DNA from 2 places in the Rhizobium sp. BK491 genome. Region 1 is predicted to be linked to the other one. Evidence: riboswitches for the same ligand, from Rfam matches in the RefSeq annotation. Region 1 holds a riboswitch; the other holds the start of a gene.
The links. A riboswitch is a leader RNA that binds a small molecule or an ion and turns the genes downstream of it on or off. The one in region 1 is predicted to bind S-adenosylmethionine.
Positions count from the first base shown of each region.

Region 2: it holds a riboswitch for S-adenosylmethionine, as region 1 does, so the genes downstream of both, FHX05_RS09955 (O-succinylhomoserine sulfhydrylase) here and metA (homoserine O-succinyltransferase) in region 1, are expected to answer to the same signal.

Region 1 covers NZ_JACIAR010000005.1:365,965-373,238, reverse strand. Annotated here, with positions in the region: gene FHX05_RS23580 (aldose epimerase family protein) at 1-839, opposite strand, end outside; gene FHX05_RS23575 (hypothetical protein) at 973-1,464, opposite strand; gene FHX05_RS23570 (VWA domain-containing protein) at 1,575-2,768, opposite strand; gene metA (homoserine O-succinyltransferase) at 2,772-3,698, opposite strand; SAM riboswitch at 3,744-3,821, opposite strand; gene FHX05_RS23560 (NUDIX domain-containing protein) at 3,902-4,324, opposite strand; gene FHX05_RS23555 (MoxR family ATPase) at 4,324-5,166, opposite strand; gene FHX05_RS23550 (ABC transporter ATP-binding protein/permease) at 5,330-7,180, shown strand.
Region 2 covers NZ_JACIAR010000002.1:421,730-429,003, forward strand. Annotated here, with positions in the region: gene FHX05_RS09950 (DNA helicase) at 1-398, shown strand, start outside; gene FHX05_RS09955 (O-succinylhomoserine sulfhydrylase) at 463-1,650, opposite strand; SAM riboswitch at 1,694-1,772, opposite strand; gene FHX05_RS09960 (2'-deoxycytidine 5'-triphosphate deaminase) at 1,845-2,939, shown strand; tRNA gene FHX05_RS09965 (tRNA-Gly) at 3,645-3,718, shown strand; gene FHX05_RS09970 (LysR family transcriptional regulator) at 3,725-4,633, opposite strand; gene FHX05_RS09975 (MFS transporter) at 4,735-5,958, shown strand; gene FHX05_RS09980 (acyltransferase) at 6,077-6,652, shown strand; gene FHX05_RS09985 (transporter substrate-binding domain-containing protein) at 6,788-7,274, shown strand, end outside.

The DNA of each region.
Region 1 (7,274 bases):
TAGAACTGCACGCCGGGCTCGGTGGTGCGGACCTCAAGCGATACGCCGGAATTGACGCTGCGGGCGAGAACGACGGACCGCTTGGCGGTGCGCTCGGTCGAGAGGCAGAAATTATGGTCGTAGAGCGCCTGCTCGCTTCCTTCGAAACGCTTCATCGGCGACATCTCGCGGAAATCGAAGGCAGTGCCTTCGACGGAGCGGATTTCCCCTGTTGGTATCTGTTTGTCGTCCGTCGGTGTGTAGTGATCGGCGGCGATCATGATGTCGTGACCGAGCGCATCGTCGCGGCCGTCGAGGTTGAAATAGGCGTGCTGGCAGACATTGGCGAGAGTGGGCTGATCGGTGGTCGATTCATAGGTGACCGACAGTTCGCCATTGCCATGCACGCGATAGGTCGCCTGGATCGTGCAGTTGCCGGGATAGCCGGCGCGGCCATCGGGATCGACAATCTTCAGGACGACGCGGTCGGTATCGTGCTCGACGATGGTCCAGTTGCGCTTGGCGATATTGTCCTTGCCGCCGTGCAGATGGGTGACGCCCTTTTCATTGAGCTCCAGCTGATACTGCTTGCCGTCGAGCGTGAAGCGGCCGGCGCCGATGCGGTTGGCGCAGCGGCCGGGCGTGGCGCCGAAATAGGAGGAATGAGCGGGATAATCGGCGAAATTGTCGAAGCCGAGCAGAAGCGAGGGCTCGTGGCCGTCAAGGCGCAGATCCTGGATGACCGCCCCCCAGGACATGATATGGGCGGTCAGGCCGCCACCGACGATTTTGACGCGATAGACAGTCTCCCCATCCGCCGTCGTCCCAAAATGTTCCCGCCGCAAAGTGCTTTCCGTCATATCAGCTCATCCATTGCTTTTGAGTATGCGCGGTCAGACCCTGCCTCCATTCGCGCCGTTCCGCAACCAGTTCGATGGCGAAATTTAGGGGCGGGTGGGAAGGGGGCAAGGTCTGATTAGGCTTTGCCCATAGCTAGTAGATTGACACGTTATGCTGTGAATGTGAGGCGCAGAAGACAGGCGGTCGATTTCGTCCTGATCCGTCCAGCTTGTCGTGAAGAGAGTTGGCTGTCCGTCTGCTGAAAAGCGTTCGAATTAATTGGTTCGACCCGTCCGCTTTTTCGGCCTTCATGATTACCATCAACCTGTCGCCGCGAACGGCGAGAAGGATATAGAACGCCTTTTGACTGTATTTTTCCACATAGGAGCTCCAGCGTCCCATACCTGCCGCGTAGCTGGCGTTTGCATAACTGCTTGTCTCCGCGGTAGCGCTCCAGCCATTGCTGGTGCTGATCCTCATAAACCTGCCCTGCCTGATTATTCCCATGCGGCATTTTTCACCGGCGCTGGCGTTGGAGTCGATCTGTTCCCATTGGCCGGAGAAGCCCAATTCTTCGGATCTTGCCTGCTGCGAGACGAACAAAATGGTTGCGATGAAGAGAAGTAATTTTGCAGCGCAGCGCACGCACATCTCCACCAGTTTCCGCAGCGATTCGGGGCGGTATCGGCTGCGCTTCTCTTTCTACAAATGGTTGTGGTTATTTGGTGGCGCCGCGACAGGCAAATGCTGAACATTCAGCGCGACAGTTCCCGCGTCGCCTTTTCCAGCCCGCCGAGTGTCAGAGGGTACATGCGGTCGCTCATCAGGCAGCGGATCATGGAAATGGAGGTCGTATGGCTCCAATAGCTTTCCGGCACCGGATTGATCCAGATGCATTTGCGGAAATGGCCGGTCATTCGGGCGAGCCAGGCCTCCCCAGCCTCCTTGTTCCAGTGCTCCACCGAGCCGCCGGCTTGAGTGATCTCGTAGGGACTCATGGATGCGTCGCCGACGAAGACGACGCGGTAGTCGGGACCGAAGGTGCGGATGAGATCCGTCGTCGCCGTGATGTCGACGCGCCGGCGGCGATTGTCCTTCCACACGCCCTCGTAGAGGCAGTTGTGAAAGTAGAAATATTCCATGTGGCGGAACTCCGCGCGGGCGGCGGAGAAGAGTTCCTCGACGACGCGGATATGGTCGTCCATCGAGCCGCCGACATCGAAGAACATCAGCAGCCTGACGGCGTTGCGGCGCTCCGGCCGTGTCTGGACATCGAGATAGCCATGTTCGGCGGTGGAGCGGATGGTGCCGGAAAGATCCAGTTCTTCGGCGGCGCCTTCGCGTACCCAGCGTCGCAGGCGTTTCAGCGCTACCTTGATGTTGCGGGTGCCAAGCTCCACGCCATCGTCGAGATTCCTGAAGTCGCGTCGATCCCAGACTTTTACCGCGCGGCGGTGGCGCGAGGTTTCCTGGCCGATGCGCACGCCTTCGGGGTTATAGCCATAGGCGCCGAAGGGCGAGGTGCCCGCCGTGCCGACCCATTTCGAGCCGCCCTGATGCCGGCCCTTCTGCTCGGCCAGCCGCTCGCGCAGCGTCTCCATTAGCTTGTCGAAGCCACCGAGCGCCTCGATCTGCCGTCTTTCCTCTTCGGTCAGATGCCGCTCGGCGAGCTTGCGCAGCCATTCCTCGGGAAGGATGGCTGGCTCCGCCGCTTCTCCATCGGCATTGCCGCCGATCGCCTCGACGCCACGAAAGTAATCGGCGAAGACCTGGTCGAAACGGTCGATGAAGCGCTCGTCCTTGATCAGCGTCGCGCGGGCCAGATAGTAGAAGGCCTCGACGTCGTAATCGGCAATCCCATCCTCCATTCCTTCAAGCAGCGACAGGAATTCCCGGAGCGTCACCGGAACCTTCGCTTCCTTGAGCTTCAGGAAGAAGGGAATGAACAAGCCTCAAATCCTTTCCTGGCCGATCTCCTCCAGATCATATGGCGTGGTCTGATAGATCTCGTTGATCCAGTTGCCGAAGAACAGGTGTGCATGGCTGCGCCACCGGTTCTGCGGCGGGATTTCCGGGTCGTTATGCGGGAAATAGTTGTGCGGCATCTTGATCGGCACGCCGGCATTCACATCCCGGAAATACTCATCCGCCAGCGATGTGGAATCATACTCCACGTGATTGAACATGTAGAGCCGGTTGCAAGTCCGTTCATGCACGAGGCAGACGCCCATCTCGCTCGAGTCCATCAGTATTTCCAGACCAGGCACTTTTTCGATGTCAGCGCGGCGCACTTCGGTCCAGCGCGAGACCGGAATGGCGAAATCGTCGGAAAAGCCGTTGAGATAGACCGAGGAGGGCTTCAGGTTCTGATGGCGGTAGATGCCGAAGGCCTTCTCCGTCAGCGTATATTTCGGCACTTTGTGGAAATGGTAGATCGCTGCCATCGCACCCCAGCAGACGTTCATCGTCGAATGGACGTTGGTCGTCGTCCAATCCAAGATCTCCTGCATCTCGTTCCAGTAGGTGACGTCCTCATATTCGAGCAGCTCGATCGGCGCGCCGGTTATGATGAAGCCGTCGAACTTACGATGCTTCACTTCCTCCCACGTCTCGTAGAAAGCAAGCAGATGCTCCTGCGAGGTGTTCTTGGCCCTGTGGCCGCCAACGCGCACCAGGGAAAACTCCACCTGCAGCGGCGATGCGCCGACCAGGCGCGCCATCTGGATCTCGGTCTTGATCTTGTTCGGCATGAGGTTGAGAAGCCCGATCTGAAGGGGGCGGATATCCTGACGGAACGCCACCGTTTCGGTCATCACCCGCACACCCTCGTTCTGGAGGGTTTCAAACGCGGGGAGCGTATCGGGAATCTTGATGGGCATCTTTTCACTCGCCAAATACAAAAAAACCGGCCGCGATGAATCGCTACCGGTCCGCACGCGGCCCTTTAGCGACTTATTTAACGTGGCTGCAAGCCGGCCGGCCAAATCACCACAAGGGAAATCTCATAAACCCGACATCTCCGCGGGTCAATGGGGCGAGCGTCGGGGAAAGTCCGGGACTGAGCTCGGAGGCGCGATGTGGCCTACAGATGTTCAATGAGAGCTTCCATGCCATAACCGAGGCGATGCCTGGCAGCCTCGATCGGTAGCCAGAAGAAGCGGAAGCCGATCGGGTCGCCACCGTCGAAAGGCGTCATTTCGTGGTGGAGCCAAGTGGCAGGCGCTCGCTCGGAGATACCGCAGCGGAAATAGTGCCGTTGGTGATAGTAATCGCGGCCGTTCTTTTCGAAACGGTAGTCGTGGACGCCCAGGGAATAGAGTTCGCGCGGCGCAAAACCGGTCTCCTCCTCGAATTCGCGCGCTGCGGCCGCTACAATGTCCTCACCGGATTCGACAGTGCCACCAGGAACTTGGAGCTGGACGGCGGGGAAGTCTGGCTCATCGAATACCAGCAGATGCCGATTCCGAACAGCATAGATCAAAACCTTTACGGCATCGGGTTGCATTATCTACCCTGCCCACGTGCCATGAAGGCCAGCCGCTCGAAGAGGTGCACGTCCTGCTCGTTCTTCAGAAGCGCGCCATGGAGTTTCGGCAATACGTTCTTCGCATCGGCGCGCAGCGTTTCCGGATCGATATCGTCTGCGACCAGCAGGCGGATCCAGTCGAGCGCTTCCGAGGTCGAGGGCTTCTTCTTCAGGCCCGGCACGTCGCGGATTTCGAAGAATTGCGTCAGTGCCGCATGGACGAGCGTCTGCTTGATGCCGGGATAGTGCACCTCGACGATGCGCGTCAGCGTCTGCATGTCGGGGAAGCGAATATAATGAAAGAAACAGCGGCGCAGGAAGGCGTCCGGCAGCTCCTTCTCGTTGTTCGAGGTGATGATGACGATCGGGCGGATCGCGGCCCGGATCGTCTCGCCGGTCTCGTAGACATGGAATTCCATGCGGTCGAGTTCCTGCAGGAGATCGTTCGGGAATTCGATATCGGCCTTGTCGATCTCGTCGATCAGCAGCACGCATTTCTGCGGCGAGGTGAATGCCTGCCAAAGCTTGCCCCGACGGATGTAGTTGCTGACATCATGAACTCTGATGTCGCCGAGCTGGCTGTCGCGCAGGCGCGAAACCGCATCATATTCGTAGAGACCCTGCTGGGCCTTCGTCGTCGATTTGACATTCCACTCGATCAGGTCAAGGCCGAGCGCGGTGGCCACCTGGCGTGCGAGTTCGGTCTTGCCCGTACCGGGTTCGCCCTTTACGAGAAGCGGACGCTCCAGCCTTATGGCGGCATTGACGGCGACCATCAGATCCTTGTCGGCGATATAGTCGGCAGTTCCCTGAAATTGCATCGGAAGGCTTTCTCAATTTTTCAAGCGCAAGCTAATTGCTGGTCTTATTCGGTTTAAGACGCGAAACCGTGTATATAGGAATGTGATCCCACCGATCTATTGCAAGGGTGGACATGAGGGCGGCTCATGATTAACTGACGGGACGCGTGGCAGGGAAGTGCTGATGGCAGTTGATACGCAAGCCAAGCCGAATGGGCAGGGGAACGAGCAGGTCGGATACGATTTGAGCCTCTTCTTTCGGTTGAGGATGATGTTTTCCGCGTTCTGGAATTCGCCGGTCCGCATCAAGCTCATTATTCTCGTCGTCGCGCTTTTCGCAATCATCCTCGTCACGGCCTATGTTCAGGTGCTGCTCAACAATTGGAACGCGCCCTTTTACGATTCGCTGGCAAGACGCGATATCACCGCTTTCTTCCATCAGCTCGGCGTCTTCGGCATCATCGCCGGTTCGCTCCTGGTCCTCAACGTCATCCAGGCCTGGCTTAACCAGATGACCGCGCTGTACATGCGCGAGGGTCTGGCGCGTGATCTCGTCAATCAGTGGCTTCAGGCGAAGCGCGCGCTTCGTCTCGCCTCTTCCGGCCTGATCGGCGTCAATCCCGACCAGCGTCTGCATGAAGATGCTCGCAACCTCGCGGAAAGCACGACCGGGCTTGCCATCGGTCTGGTGCAGGCGACGATCCTGCTGCTGAGCTTTATCGGCGTGCTCTGGGAGCTTTCCAGCGGCATGGTATTCAAAGTCAACGGCATGAGTTTCGCCATCCCCGGCTACATGGTCTGGGCGGCAATCCTCTATGCCGGATCGGCATCGTTCCTCAGCCAATTCGTCGGCCGCCGCCTCGTGCGGCTGAATGCGGATCGCTATTCGAAAGAGGCCGAGCTGCGCTTTGCGCTCATGCATGCCAACGAGCACATGCCGGCGATCACGATTGCCGGCGGCGAAGAGAACGAGCGCCGGCGGATCAATCTCGATATATCGGCCGTGCTTGCCGTCATCCGGCAGCTTGCCATCGCCAATACCAATCTCACCTGGGTGTCCGCCGGCTATGGCTGGCTGGTGCTCATCATTCCGATCCTCGTTGCCGCGCCCGCCTATTTCTCCGGAGGCTTGACCTTCGGTCAGCTGATGGTGGCGGTCGGCGCCTTCAATCAGGTCAATTCGGCGCTGCGCTGGTATGTCGCGAATTTCGGCCCGATCGCCGAATGGCGCGCGACGCTGATGCGCGTGACCGACTTCCGCAAGGCGCTGACGGAGATGGACGACAAGACGCCGATGCCGCACACCCTCGTCTTTGAGAAGGCGGCACCCGGGACGATGGCTTGGACCGATCTGGAAATTTCGACGAAGACCAGCGACGAGGCGACTGAAAACGGCTTCCGAATCGCGGAGGGTACGGTCACGATCAATGCCGGCGAGCATGTGATGATCAATGGCGATCACGGCGTAAACCGCAGGCTGCTGTTCGAGGTGCTGGCGCGCCAGTGGTACAGCGGCTCGGGCACGGTCAGCCTGCCGCCGATGGATGACATGCTCTTCGTGCCGCATACGCCCTATGTGCCGACCGGCACGCTCAGAGAGGCAATCTGTTTTCCGGATGATCCGGACGCCTACGACGATGCCGCTGTCGAGGCCGTCATCGACAAGGTGGGCCTCGGCCGGCTGAAGAGCCGTCTCGATACGCAGGCCCGCTGGGATCGATTGCTCGATACCGAAGAGCAGAAGGCTGTCGGCTTTGCGCATCTGCTGCTCGCGAAGCCGAAATGGATCGTCTTCGATGATGCCATGGATGGGCTCGAGGCTGAAGTTCAGGCGAAGGCTTTTGCTATGCTCACCGAATTGAAGGATGCGACTCTGATCTATATCGGGCGCTCAGAAGCCTTCATGAACTCCATGTCGCCGCGCATCCTGCATCTGCAGTCCTTGGCTCCGCATGAGCACAGCACCGATATGCAAACGCCGCCCGAGACCGCCGGTGCAATGCGGACGGGCGGGAAAAAGGCCAGTGCTCCCTAATACGGTGGGATCCATCTTCTTGTGATCCTCTGGCTTCAACCGCCCAAAACGCAAAACGCCCCGTCGCGAGGACGAGGCGTTTTTCATGCAAGCT
Region 2 (7,274 bases), on a different contig from region 1:
TCGTTCTGGACCGTTTTCCGGTCATCGGTGCCGATCATGCGGAATTTGCTGATCTATTCGAGTTCGATAATTCGGATGCCATCAGCGCCGATTATATCGTGGAGAGGCTGGCTCAGGCATCGCCTGGCACGCTGGCCGTGGTCGATTTTCTGCAACTACTGGATCAGAAGCGGGAGAATCCGGAATTAATGATCCAGGTTCAGATATTGAAGACGTTTGCACGCGCCAGAGGCGTTATCGTCGTCTTCATCTCGCAGATCGACCGTTCCTACGATCCGGCGTTGAAGCCCGTGCCCGATCTTGCGGATATTCGCCTGCCGAATCCCCTGGATCTCAAGCTGTTCGACAAGATGGTCTTCCTGAACAACGGCCTGGTCGAATTCAAGGTCGCCAGCTGACGGGCTGCCAATTGTCTAAAGGCAATCGAGCCGCCTGGAGAAAATCCGGGCGGCTCGACGGATATCAGGCGGAAACCTGCTCGAGCGCGCGAGCGAAATCTTCGACCAGATCGGCGCTGTCCTCGATGCCGGCGGAGAAGCGCACGGTGCCCGGCGAAATGCCGAGCTCGGCGCGGGCCTCGTCGGTGAGGTTCTTGTGCGTCGTCGTGGCAGGATGCGTGATCAGGCTCTTCGAGTCGCCGAGATTGTTGGAGATCTTCACGATCTCCAACGCGTTCTGCAGCTTGAAGGCCGCTTCCTTGCCGCCTTTCAGCTCGAAGGCAACCAGCGTTGAGCCGCCGCTCATCTGCTTGGCGATGATATCGGCCTGCGGGTGATCCTTTCGGCCGGGATAGATCACGCGGGCGACCTTGTTCGTCTGCTCGGCGAGGAAATCGGCAACCTTGGAGGCATTCGCCGTCTGCTGCGCAACGCGTAGCGGCAGCGTCTCGATGCCCTTCAGCAGCGTCCAGGCGGTAAAGGGCGACATGGCCGGGCCGGTATGGCGGAAATAGTCCTGCAGGTTCTCGTCGATCCACTGCTTGTCGGAGAGGATGACGCCGCCGAGCGAACGGCCCTGGCCGTCGATATGCTTGGTGGCGGAATAGACGACGATATGAGCGCCGAGTTCGAGCGGCTTCTGAAAGAGCGGCGTTGCAAAGACGTTGTCGACCACGACCTTGGCGCCGATCTGGTTGGCGAGGTTGGCGACAGCGGCGATATCGACCACTTCCAGCGTCGGATTGGTCGGGCTTTCGAGGAAGAAGACCTTGGTGTTCGGCCGGATGGCCTTTTCCCAGTTCTCGGTGAAACGGCCATCAACCAGCGTGCATTCGATGCCGTATTTCGGCGCGAGCGTCTCGACCACCCAGCGGCACGAGCCGAAGAGCGCACGGGCGGCAACGATATGATCGCCGGCCTTCAGCTGGCAGAGGATGGCGGCAGAAACGGCGGCCATGCCGGACGCGGTGGCGCGGGCGTCTTCAGCGCCTTCGAGAGCGCACATGCGCTTTTCGAACATGTCGTTGGTCGGGCTGCCGTAGCGCGCGTAGATGAACCCATCCGTTTCGCCCTTGAAGCGGGCTTCCGCCGCCTCCGAGGTGTCATAGACGAAGCCCTGGGTCAGATAGATTGCTTCGGAGGTCTCGCCGAATTGCGAACGGAGTGTTCCGCCGTGAACGAGCTGGGTTGCGGGGCGCCAAGTCTTGCTCATGCCATCACCACTTTCAAAACAAAAAAACCGGTCGCAAAAGCAGACCGGTTCAACCCCGGTCTTTTTAGCCATTTGTTTAACGTGGCTGCAAGCCGACCGGCCAAATCACCACGGGATAAGTTGCAATACTGCCGTTGACGGCTTGCGTCAATTCCCTGAGTTTGGTTTTGTCTGCGGCAAATTATGAGAGAAGCATGATGGCTCGCAATACTGGAATTCTGGCCGACCGGGCCATCGCAGCCCTGTTTGAGGCAGGTCGGCTGACGAGCGAGAGAGAACTGGACGTCGATCAGATCCAGCCGGCAAGCCTTGACCTCAGGCTCGGCTCGCATGCTTTCCGCGTCCGTGCCAGCTTCATGCCCGGCCCCTCGCATCTGGTCGCCGACAAGCTCGACCGGCTGAAGCTGCATGTCGTCGATCTCTCGGAAGGCGCTGTGCTGGAAACAGGCTGCGTCTATATCGTGCCGCTGATGGAGCGCCTGGACCTGCCCGAAGATATGTCGGCATCGGCCAATCCGAAAAGCTCGACCGGCCGTCTCGACATCTTCACCCGCGTCATCACCGACCGTGCGCAGGAGTTCGACAAGATCCCAGCCGGTTATTCCGGCCCGCTCTATCTCGAAATCAGCCCGCGCACCTTCCCGATCGTCGTGCGTCGCGGCTCGCGCCTGTCGCAGATCCGCTTCCGCGTCGGCCAGGCCCTACTCACCGAACCGGAATTGCTGGCGCTGCACGAGAGCGAGACGCTGGTTGCCAGCAAGAAGCCGAATATCACCGGCGGCGGCATCGCACTGTCGATCGATCTTGCCGGCGACAAGGAAGGGCTGATCGGCTATCGCGGCAAGCACCACACGGCCGTCGTCGACGTCGACAAGAAGGCCCAGCACGATATTTTCGATTTTTGGGAGCCGCTCTACAGCCGGGGGCGCACCGAGCTGATCCTCGATCCCGATGAGTTCTATATACTCGTCTCGCGCGAGGCGGTGCATGTTCCCCCGCATTTCGCCGCCGAAATGACGCCGTTCGATCCGCTGGTCGGCGAATTCCGCGTCCACTATGCCGGCTTCTTCGATCCGGGCTTCGGCCATGCACCGGCCGGAGGCCGCGGCAGCCGCGCCGTGCTGGAAGTGCGCAGCCATGAAGTGCCCTTCATCCTCGAGGACGGCCAGATCGTTGGCCGCCTGATCTACGAACACATGCTGGAACAGCCAAGCAGCCTCTACGGCTCCGGCCTCGGCTCGAACTATCAGGCACAGGGCCTGAAGCTTTCGAAACACTTCCGGCTGTAGTGATCCTTTCTGGGAAAACGATAGGTGCTGTCTACTGGGATGTCCGATGAATATCAGGCGCCCCTTTTGCTATAATCTCGCGCAAAGAATGTGATGAACTCATCTTGAGGTGGAAGCGGAGCGCCTCCACATTTCGTGGGATAAATTTGTGGCGATAAATGGAAGACTCAGCTGTCTATTCGGGTGCGCTGATATGAAATTACCGAGTGATCCAACCGGCCGGCTCGGGGCGGCATATATGATGCTCGTATATTTGTTCGCGTATTTGCCGGTTATCGGAGTTGTCAAGATTGCTACGGGTCTCAACATAGACGATCGGCAGGTGGAATGCGCCGCGAGTGCATGGGCCCGCACCATTGTCATACTATCGATTGCCGTTGTCGCCGTGTTGATACATATGGCAATTGGTTTCTTTTATTTTCAGTCAAATGGTGAAGGCCCGTACGGCCCTCTTCCGAAACCGAGAAGTCGCAAAAAGCCGAAGCGCAAACGTCTTCTGCCATATATTTCGAACGGCGCCTTGTTCGGAACGATGATACTTCCCGCGATGTTTCTTATTCTGCCGCGCCATTGCTAGGAAACGTGTTTTAGTGGCTAGGTACCTTTCCGATGCCCGCCGGCGGTGATTGATCCATCGAAGACGGGAGAAGCCGGTTCACTGATCTTGACAGAGGCCGCCAACTGTTGGACATCTCAGGGTGTCAGGCGGGTGTAGCTCAATGGTAGAGCAGCAGCTTCCCAAGCTGAATACGAGGGTTCGATTCCCTTCACCCGCTCCATAATCTTCACGCTAGAAGCGGTCTCTTCGATTTCAGCGCTTCCTTTAGCGCATCTCCAAAGATTGCGATCGGTCGCGCCAGCCGCCCGGCTGGCGGACGATGCACCAGCCAGTTGACGACTTTCGGGCTGAAATCCGGTGCCTCGACGATTTCGACCAAATCGCGCCAGCGGCTGTGCGCCAATGCCGCCGGCGTCAAGACGCCGATGCCGAGCCCGCGCGCGACCAGCGACATGCGCAGATCGGCGCTCATGGCCTCGACCCCGACGTCGAAGAGCAGGCGCTCGGCTTCGAAGCGATGCTGAATGAAGGCGCGGAAGCCGCAGCCGCTCTGGTTCATGATCCAGGGAAAACGGGAAAGATCCTCAAGCCTCGGTTGCTTGGGGACGCCAAGCGAAGGCGCCGCGACGAGAATGACGGCATGGACTCCGAGCATCTCGCCGACGACATTATCCGGCGGCTGCACCCCCTCCGGCAGGCAGACGGTTGCCGCATCGAGCTGGCTGTGAGCGACCTGCTCGATCAGTTGCGGCGACCAGCCAGTGACGATGCGCAGCGTCAATTGCGGAAACTGACTGCGCAACTCATCAAGCGGAGCGGATAAAGCCGCTTCGGAAAGATAGGGCATGATCCCGAGACGGAATTCGCCGCCGATCGCACCGCCGGGCGAAACCCCGGCCTTGAGATCGTCGAGCGAGCGCAACACGCGGCGCCCATGCTCGTAGGCCTCGCGGCCTGCCGCGGTCGGCCGCAGGGGCTTTGACTGCCGGTCGAGCAAGGCGATGCCGAGGCTGTCTTCCAGGTTCTGTATGCGTCGGGTGATGCCGGGCTGGGTCAGATTGATGCGCGCCGAGGCGGCAACAATCGAACCCGTTTCCACCACGGCGACGAAGGCTTCCAGATCATGAATGTTCATGCCGAACTCGCATAATCATTATTAGTTCATTTCAATTGCCGCATTATGCGACAAAGCGATACACATGGCTATCATTATTATCAAAGATTATTGGAGAGCTCATGTCGCAAGTCCCCGAACACATGACGAGCGAGCCGGAGGAAGAGGTTTCCACAACGGCTGCTCCTTCGACCTTGTTGTTCGCCATCGCCACCGGCGTTATCATCCTCAATCTCTTTGCGCCTCAGACGCTGGTCGGCATCATCGGCCCGTCGCTCGGCTTTTCCGAAAGCGGTGCCGGCCTGGTGGCCATGGCTTCGCTGCTCGGCTATGCCGCCGGCCTGTTCTTTCTGGTGCCGCTGGCAGATCTCATGGAAAACCGGCAGCTGGTGCTGCGCATGCTTCTCTCGGCTCTGGTCATGGCTATTGCCGCCGCCTTCGCACCGACGGGCTGGAGCCTTCTGATCTTCCTCTTCCTGCTGGGAGCAGCTTGTTCCGCCATCCAGATCCTCGTGCCGATCGCGGCAGCGATGGCGCCGCCTGAACATCGTGGCCAGGTTATCGGCAATGTCATGAGCGGCGTCATGGTCGGCATTCTTGTCTCGCGCCCGTTGGCGAGCCTGATTGCCGACTTTTGGGGCTGGAGAAGTTTCTATGCCTTGAGTGCCGCAACGCTTGCACTGCTCGCCGCTGTGCTTGCCTTACGCCTGCCGGAGCGACGCCCTCTGATCAACGCGAGTTACGGGGCCTTGATCGGTTCGCTCTTCGGGCTCCTGCGGGAGGAGCCGGTGCTGCGGCTGCGTGCCTTCACTGCAGCCTTGATGATGGCGAGCTTCAGCCTGTTCTGGACATCCGTTGCCCTGCGTCTCGCGCAGCCGCCATTCTCACTCGGCCAGTCCGGCGTCGCGCTGTTTGCCCTCGTGGGCGCCGGTGGTGCTGCCGCGACTTCCGTCTTCGGCCGCATGGGCGACAGGGGCTGGACGCGGACGGCGACATTGGCGTCGCATCTGATCGTACTTGCCGCCATGGCGCTGGCTGCCTGGGTGGGTGGAATACGGTCTGGCGACTCTGTGGCGCTATTGATCCTTCTGGGCGTCAGCGCGGTCTTGCTCGATGTCGGCGTCACGGGCGATCAGACCCTGGGTCGTCGTGCCGTCAATCTCCTGAAGCCGGAAGCCCGCGGCCGCATCAACGGTCTCTTCGTCGGCATATTCTTTCTCGGCGGCGCGCTGGGATCGGCTCTTGCCGGAACCGCCTGGGATTTCGGCGGCTGGGTTGCCGTCTGTGCAGGGGCCGCGGGCTTCGGCGTGATTGCTTTGATCACAGGCCTTGCCGCGCGCATCTAAACAGCGCAGGCAACGGGGTGGCACTTGCGAATGCACTGCCGCATCGCCATCTGTAGCGCATTCAAGCGGGCGTCAGACAAGCGTGTAAGAACGGGCGCTCCTTGTCAGGAGCGTCGAAATGCGTGGCATTGCATGGTTTTACAGGTTGAGAGCGCTCTTTCGAAGCGGTGCGCTGAAGATTGCCCGCAGCACCAAAGTACCTCTCGGCACTAAAATCATCTGGAAGCGAGGCGATGTCCGCATCGGGGAAAGAGTGCATTTCCGCAAGGGCGTCATCATCGATGCGCAAGAAGGCAACATCGAAATCGGCGACCATGTCTCCTTCAACGACTACAGCATTCTGCTCGGCCGCGGCGGGATTGTGATCGGCAATGATGTGCGCATCGCCGCCCATGCAATGATCGTCTCCTTCGATCACAATTTCGATGACATCTCGCAGCCGATCCGCCTTCAGGGCGTGACGAAGAAGCCGATCGTCATTGAGGACGATGTCTGGATAGGGGCGGGCGCCAAGATCCTCGGTGGTTCCCATATCGCCAAGGGATGCGTTATCGGCGCCAACGCCGTCGTCAAGGGCCGGACCAAGCCTTACGGCATCTATGTCGGCGCTCCTGCAAGGCTGTTGAAACGGCGCGGAGAGGCGGAAGACAGCCAATCGGGAAAGATTGAACGGCTCGTTCTGCCGAAAAAATAAAAGGCTCCAACGCCACCCATCCCGGCGCTGCTTCGGTCATCATTAACAGCGCGATATTCCCCCTGCGGCCTGTCTCTGCTACATCGGATTCGTGAATCAGAATGTGCATCCACGACCGGAGGCCGTATCGAGACCATGCGTGTTTGCCTTTCGTCGATCATGTCAGTCGCCCGGCATCTGGCGCTTGCGGCCTTGATCTCTCTATCCTGCACCGTGCCGCTTGCCGCTCAGGAGACGAAGCCGCAGAGCCTGCCGATCCTGTTCGATGCGCGTGAGCGCCTGCCGAAGCCGGATCTGTCCTCACTGGTCAGGCTGCGCTTCCTGACATCGATCGACTTTCCGCCTTTCAATTTCCTCGATCAGAACGGCAAGCTCACCGGCTTCCATGTCGAGCTGGCGCGTAAGATCTGCGATGAGCTGGCAATATCGGACAAATGCCAGATCCAGGCCTTGCCCTTCGGCGAATTGCAGGGCGCACTTGCCGCTTCGCAAGGCGATGCCATCATCGCCGGCGTGGCGGTTACGCCCGAACTGCGCAAGACTTTCGCCTTTTCACGGCCTTTCCTGATGTTGCCGGCCCGTTTTGTGCGCAATCTCAAGGCATCGATCAGCGGTACGACCG